DNA from 2 places in the Metapseudomonas phytobenefica genome. Region 2 is predicted to be linked to the other one. Evidence: predicted binding sites of a transcription regulator. Region 2 holds the regulator's gene; the other holds the start of a gene.
The links. Region 2 encodes LexA, which represses DNA repair genes until DNA is damaged. Its sites were predicted from a motif close to CTGTNTNNNNANACAG; they were not measured.
Positions count from the first base shown of each region.

Region 1: recN (DNA repair protein RecN) is a predicted target of LexA. The motif match lies at 1,668-1,683, and genes of this name have one in related genera.

Region 1 is NZ_JBHZGM010000026.1:74,864-78,273, reverse strand. Features, by position in the region: gene recN (DNA repair protein RecN) at 1-1,643, opposite strand, end outside; gene grpE (nucleotide exchange factor GrpE) at 1,799-2,368, shown strand; gene dnaK (molecular chaperone DnaK) at 2,469-3,410, shown strand, end outside.
Region 2 is NZ_JBHZGM010000011.1:111,800-115,209, forward strand. Features, by position in the region: gene nagZ (beta-N-acetylhexosaminidase) at 1-339, opposite strand, end outside; gene ACFW0B_RS11750 (L,D-transpeptidase family protein) at 349-873, opposite strand; gene ACFW0B_RS11755 (TetR/AcrR family transcriptional regulator) at 918-1,625, opposite strand; gene lexA (transcriptional repressor LexA) at 1,848-2,462, shown strand; gene sulA (SOS-induced cell division inhibitor SulA) at 2,473-2,946, shown strand; gene ACFW0B_RS11770 (hypothetical protein) at 3,027-3,260, opposite strand; gene ACFW0B_RS11775 (DUF6586 family protein) at 3,331-3,410, opposite strand, start outside.

The DNA.
Region 1 (3,410 bases), on a different contig from region 2:
GCGTGGGCCAGGGATTCCTCGGTGAGGTCGACGCCGCCCAGCATGCGCGCGATTTCCTCGATTCGCGGTGCTTCCTGCAGCTTGGCCACGGCGGTGCGGGTTTCCTGCGTGCCGCGCTCCTTGTGTACGAAGAGATGGTGATGACCCTGCGCGGCCACCTGCGGCAGGTGGGTGACGGTGAGTACCTGGCCGCGCTGGCCGAGGCGGCGCAGCAACTGGCCGACCACTTCGGCGGTGGGGCCGCCGATACCCACGTCCACTTCGTCGAATACCAGCGTGGGTACCCGTGAGGTCTGCGCGGTGATGACCTGGATGGCGAGGCTGATGCGGGACAATTCACCGCCCGAAGCGACCTTGGCCAGTGCCTTGAGTGGCTGACCCGGGTTGGCGCTGACCAGGAATTCGACCTGTTCCAGGCCATGCTGCTGCGGTTCGTCCGCCTGGCTGGTGTGCAACTGGATGCTGAATCGCCCGCCAGGCATGCCCAGTCGCTGCATTTCGGTTTCCACCGAGCTGGCCAGGCGGTCGGAGGCTTCGCCGCGCAGCCTGCTCAGTTCGGCGGCTTTCTCCCGGTAGTGGCGCTCGTAGGCGGCCAGTTCCTCGGTCAGGTGTTCGACGGCTTCGTCATCGGCGTTGAGGGCTTCCAGTTCATCCAGCAGGCGCTGCTGCAGTTCCGCCAGCTCGTTAGGTTGCACCCGGTGTTTGCGCGCGAGGGTGTAGATGGTATCGAGGCGCTCCTCGAGTGCCTGCTGGCGTTCGGGGTCGGCGTCGAAGTGGTCGAGGAAGCGGTTCAGCTCGCCCATGGCTTCTTCGACCTGGATCTGCGCGCTGGAGAGCAGGTTGACCGCTTCGGCCAGGGCGGCGGGCTGGGTATGGAAGGCGGTCAGACGGTTGAGGCTGGAGGTGAGGGCGCTGAGCACGTTGCCAGCATCGCTCTCGCTGCAGAAGTCGATCACCTGGCGGCAGGCGGCCAGCAGGCTTTCGGCGTTGGCCAGGTTCTTGTGTTCCTGTTCGAGCTGCTCCAGCTCGTTCTCGCCGAGGGCCAGGTTCTCCAGTTCGTCCAGCTGGTAGCTGAGCAACTGGTGGCGGGCGCGCTGCTCGTCGCCGGTGCGGGAGAGGCGTTCCAGCTCCTGGCGGGTTTGCCGCCAGCGCTGTGCCGCGAGCTGGACTTGGCGGGCGAGTTCGCTGGCACCGGCGAATTCGTCCAGCAGGCGACGATGGGTGTCTGCCTTGAGCAGGGATTGGTGCTCGTGCTGGCTGTGGATATCGATCAGCAGCTCGCCCAGGGTCTTGAGGTCGCCCTGGGGGCAGGGGCTGCCATTTATATAGGCGCGCGACCGGCCTTCGGCGGTGATGACGCGGCGCAGGATGCAGGGCCCGTCGTTGTCCAGGTCGCGCTCGGCCAGCCAGGCGCGAGCTTCGGGGATGTCGCTGATGTCGAAGCTGGCGAGAATGTCGGCCTTGTCGGCGCCGGGGCGCACCACGCCGCTGTCGGCGCGATCGCCCAGGGTGAGGCCGAGGGCGTCGAGCATGATCGACTTGCCGGCTCCGGTTTCGCCGGTGATCACGGACATTCCACCCTCGAGCTCCAGGTCCAGGTGCTCGACGATGGCGTAGTTATGGATCGAAAGGTGTACCAGCATGGTGCGACTCCCGCGCTGAGATGGCTGGGTATTTATACAGTGTTTGTTTTCTGGCTGACAATCGCCCCTCCCCCTTGAAGCGACAAATTGCGACCCCATATAGGCGGACATATCCGCGGGTCTTTGCCCGCAGCTGTCTTTATGAGGAGGAAGGCATGGCCGACGAACAGACTCTGGACACCCAGACCCCCGAAGCGAATTCCGCTGCCGAAATCGCATCCGGTGAAGATCTCGCCGCTCGCGTACAGGTACTGGAGGAGCAACTGGCTGCGGCCCAGGATCAGTCGCTGCGCGTTGCCGCCGAGCTGCAGAACATCCGCCGTCGGGCCGAGCAGGACGTGGAGAAGGCGCACAAGTTCGCCCTCGAGAAGTTCGCCAGCGACCTGCTGCCGGTGGTCGACAGCCTGGAGCGCGGCCTGGAGATGTCCAGCGCCACCGACGAGGCGATCAAACCGGTGCGCGAGGGCATGGAGCTGACCCTCAAGCTGTTCCACGACACCCTCAAGCGTTACCAGCTGGAAGCTGTCGATCCGCACGGCGCACCCTTCAATCCCGAGCACCATCAGGCCATGGCCATGGAAGAAAGCTCCAGTGTCGAGCCGGGCAGCGTGCTGAAGGTGTTCCAGAAGGGCTACCTGCTCAACGGCCGTCTGCTGCGCCCGGCCATGGTGGTGGTCAGCAAGGCGCCGAGCGCCACTGCGCCGTCGATTGACGAGCAGGCTTGAAATTCGGCCTCGGGCCCCCATCTGATAGTTCAAGCGTTTATGTGCTGCCGTGGCCCGTGAAGCGAGGTCGCGGAGAATCCAAAGTTTCGGGAGAGAAAATATGGGCAAAATCATCGGTATCGACCTGGGGACCACCAACTCCTGCGTGGCCATCCTGGAGAACGGCAACGTCAAGGTGATCGAGAACGCCGAAGGCGCTCGCACCACGCCGTCCATCATCGCCTACACCAACGACGGTGAGACCCTGGTCGGCCAGTCCGCCAAGCGTCAGGCGGTCACCAACCCTCAGAACACCCTGTACGCCGTGAAGCGCCTGATCGGTCGCCGCTTTGAAGAAGACGTCGTGCAGAAAGACATCAAGATGGTTCCCTACAAGATCGCCAAGGCCGACAACGGTGACGCCTGGGTGGAAGTGAAGGGCCAGAAGATGGCACCGCCGCAGATTTCCGCGGAAGTGCTGAAGAAGATGAAGAAGACCGCCGAAGATTATCTCGGCGAGCCTGTGACCGAAGCGGTGATCACCGTTCCGGCCTACTTCAACGACAGTCAGCGCCAGGCCACCAAGGATGCCGGCCGTATTGCCGGTCTGGACGTCAAGCGCATCATCAACGAGCCGACTGCGGCTGCGCTGGCCTATGGCATGGACAAAGCCAAGGGCGACCACACCGTCATCGTCTATGACCTGGGCGGCGGTACCTTCGACGTGTCGGTGATCGAGATCGCCGAAGTCGACGGCGAGCACCAGTTCGAAGTACTGGCCACCAACGGTGACACCTTCCTGGGTGGTGAAGACTTCGACCTGCGCCTGATCGACTACCTCGTCGACGAGTTCAAGAAAGAATCCGGCATGGACCTCAAGGGCGACCCGCTGGCCATGCAGCGCCTGAAGGAAGCCGCCGAGAAGGCCAAGATCGAGCTGTCCTCCAGCCAGCAGACCGACGTCAACCTGCCGTACATCACCGCAGACCAGACCGGTCCGAAGCACCTGAACGTGAAGATTTCCCGTGCCAAGCTGGAAGCGCTGGTCGAGGATCTGGTGGCG
Region 2 (3,410 bases):
GCTGATGTCCAGGCCTGCGGCGAGCACTTCGGTCGCCATCAGCCAGCCGCACTGCTCCGCCAGTTGCTCGGCGTTGTCGTTGTCCGCGAGGGCGCGCATGGCGGGCAGGCGCAGGAAACCCTGGCGCAGGCGCTGTACACGTCCGCCTTCCTGGTCGACCGCAAGGATCAGGTCGGGGCGGACCGCGCGGATGGAAGCACAAAGCTCACGCACCTGACGCGGGCTTTCGATGTTGCGGGCGAAGATGATCAGACCGGCGACTTCCGGCTGACGGAGGATCTGCCGATCCTCGGCGGTCAACCAGGTGCCGCCGATATCCAGCATCAGGGAACCTTGCATGGAAAATCCTTAAGAGAGTTGTGCCGCAGCCCAGTCCGGGCAAGGCGCTTCGTCTATGCGTACCGCACAGTGGACGGGCACGCGATCGAAGAGTTCCAGCACGTCGGCGTTGCGCAGACGAATGCAACCATGGGATAGCGGTACCCCCATGGGTTCAGTATCTGGCGTACCGTGCAGGTAGATATAGCGGCGGAAGCTGTCCACCTGGCCGAGGCGATTGCGGCCAGGCTCGCAACCGCTCAGCCAGAGGATGCGGGTGAGTATCCAGTCCCTTCCGGGAAATCGTTCGTGCAATTCGGCGTTCCAGACCTCACCGGTCCAGCGCCGCCCACGCAGAACAGCCCCCAGGGGCAAGCCGTCGCCAATTCGCGCACGGATCTGGTGCAATCCTCGGGGGGTGCAATTGGAGCCACTGGTTTCGCCCGCGCCATTCAGGGCGGTGGAAACAGGCATGCGCAGCACCAACTGCCCCTTGGCGAAGCCATAGAGCTGTTGGTCGGCGATGGAGATATGCAGGAAATCGAGGTTTTGCATGGGCCGCAAGCTTAGCCGATCAGCCAGTCTGCGCCCAAGTGGATTTAAGCCTTGGCGGGGGCGGCCGGTGCCTTGTTGCGCGGCTTGAGCACCGCGTTGGCCAACGCTTCGTCGGTGACTCCGGTTTCGGCGCGCATGCCGGCGGCCAGGAACGGCACCATCAGCCGCATCACCTGCTCGATGGAGGTGTTCACACCGAAGTCGTTTTCCGCCATCGCCCGCAGCGCCTTGATCCCCGACATGCTGAACGCCGCGGCGCCGAGCATGAAATGCACGCGCCAGAACAGCTCCAGCGGCGGCACCTTGGGCGCGGATTCGTTCACCAGCAGCATGTAGCGGCGGAAAACCTTGCCATACACCTCTTCGAGGTACTTGCGCAGGTGGCCCTGGCTCTGACTGAATGCGAGTCCGAGCAGACGCATGAAGATGGACAGGTCGTTACCGCTGCGGGGCTTTACTGCAAGGGCTTGCTCGACGAGCATTTCCAGCAGTTCTTCGAGGCTGGCCTTGCTCTCCGCCCTGGCTTGGCGGCGATCCAGCTCTCGTTCGAGGCTTTGGCAGAACGGACCGAGGAAACGCGAGAAGACCGCCTGGATCAGCGCCTTCTTCGAGCCGAAGTGATAGTTCACAGCTGCCAGGTTGACCCCGGCCTTGCTGGTGATCAGGCGCAACGAGGTTTCGGCGAAGCCCTTCTCCGCGAACAGCTGTTCCGCAGCATCCAGAATGCGTTCTACGGTTTCCGACTGGGCCATGGCTCCTCCGCCTGACAAACACTTGTTTGAAACATACGTTTCAGCCCGCCAACTTGTCAAGCCGTGCCCACCATTATCTGACGCAGTGGTCACTCATCGAGCCAGCGGATCTTCCCGACCATTGGTCGACCCTTGTCCTTACCCTCCCTGAAAAAGAAGCGTTGCCAAGGTCGGATCACTGTATATAATTCCAGTCACTGTATAAAAAGACAGAGCGCCACCATGCTGAAACTGACGCCACGCCAAGCCGAGATTCTCGCATTCATCAAGCGCTGCCTTGAAGACAACGGCTTCCCCCCGACCCGCGCGGAAATTGCCCAGGAACTCGGCTTCAAGTCCCCCAATGCCGCCGAAGAGCACCTCAAGGCCCTGGCCCGCAAGGGCGCAATCGAGATGACACCGGGCGCCTCCCGCGGCATTCGCATCCCCGGATTCGAACCCGGCCACAGCAACGAAGACGATGGCCTTCCGGTGATCGGCCGGGTCGCTGCCGGCGCGCCGATCCTGGCCCAACAGAACATCGAAGAATCCTGCCGCATCAACCCCGACTTCTTCCACCCTCGCGCCGACTATCTGCTGCGCGTTCGCGGCATGTCCATGAAGGATATCGGCATCTACGACGGCGACCTGCTGGCCGTACACAGCACCCGCGAAGCCCGCAATGGACAGGTAGTGGTTGCCCGCCTAGGCGAGGAAGTCACCGTCAAGCGCTTCAAGCGTGAAGGCGACAAGGTCTGGCTGATTGCCGAAAACCCCGAGTTCGCCCCCATAGAAGTGAACCTGGATGAACAGGACCTGGTGATCGAAGGTTTGAGTGTCGGCGTGATCCGCCGCTAAAGGAGGCGTTATGCAGTTCCCGCAGTCGCTTGGCCGGTCCCAGCTCCCACTGTTCCACGATGCCATCCTGGCCAATCCCGTGGTACCGATGCTGACCGATGTGGTCGAAGATCCGCTCCCGGAAGAGCCGGAAGCATTCAGCGAACTATCCCTGCGCGGCGCCACCGGGCACTGCCGGAACCTCCTGGCCTCGGTATTGCGGGAACTGAGCGAGGAGCAGGACGCGCGCTGGCTGACGCTGATCGGTGCTCCCGCCGGCCTGACCCGCGACTGGCTGCGCGAATCCGGACTCAATCGGGAACGCATCCTGATCCTGCAACCACGCGGTGAGCAAAGCGCCCTGGAACTGGCTTGCGAGGCCCTGCGACTGGGCCGTAGCCACACCGTCGTCAGCTGGTTGCGCCTGGGGCAGAAAGCCAGGCAACGACTGGCCCACGCCGCACGCCAAGGTGGCGCACAGAGCCTGAATATCCTGTTGGGTTGACTGAGCGTCGGGGCCTGGGAAGACCTGGGCCCTGTGACATCAGACGGCAACCGAATCAGCGGAAGATCCGGTTCCGGAGATCAATGCAGGACGCGCGGACCTTCGTGATGGTCCATATCACCTTCGGCCAGACGACCAGCCATCTGAACGCCAACATTCAGCATGGCCTTGGCAACTTCCAGATGGTGCCCCTGAAGGAACGCCTTGGCGTCAGCGGAGAAATCCAGCGTCACCAACGCTTCCTCGTCCTCGGCCCGGCGCAGGATGATGCGCCCGTCAGGCAATTCGACTATTTCCAGAAAGGACGTTGGCATAGGTTCATATCTCCACGAAAGCGGACATTGTACCAGCGAGCCGCCAGCACGCCCTAGCCCGTCGATCAAATCAGCACTCGCTGAGCGTTTCCCGGAAGCGCAAGGCGAGGGATTTGAGATTCTGCCTCCACGACTCAAGACACTCCCGCG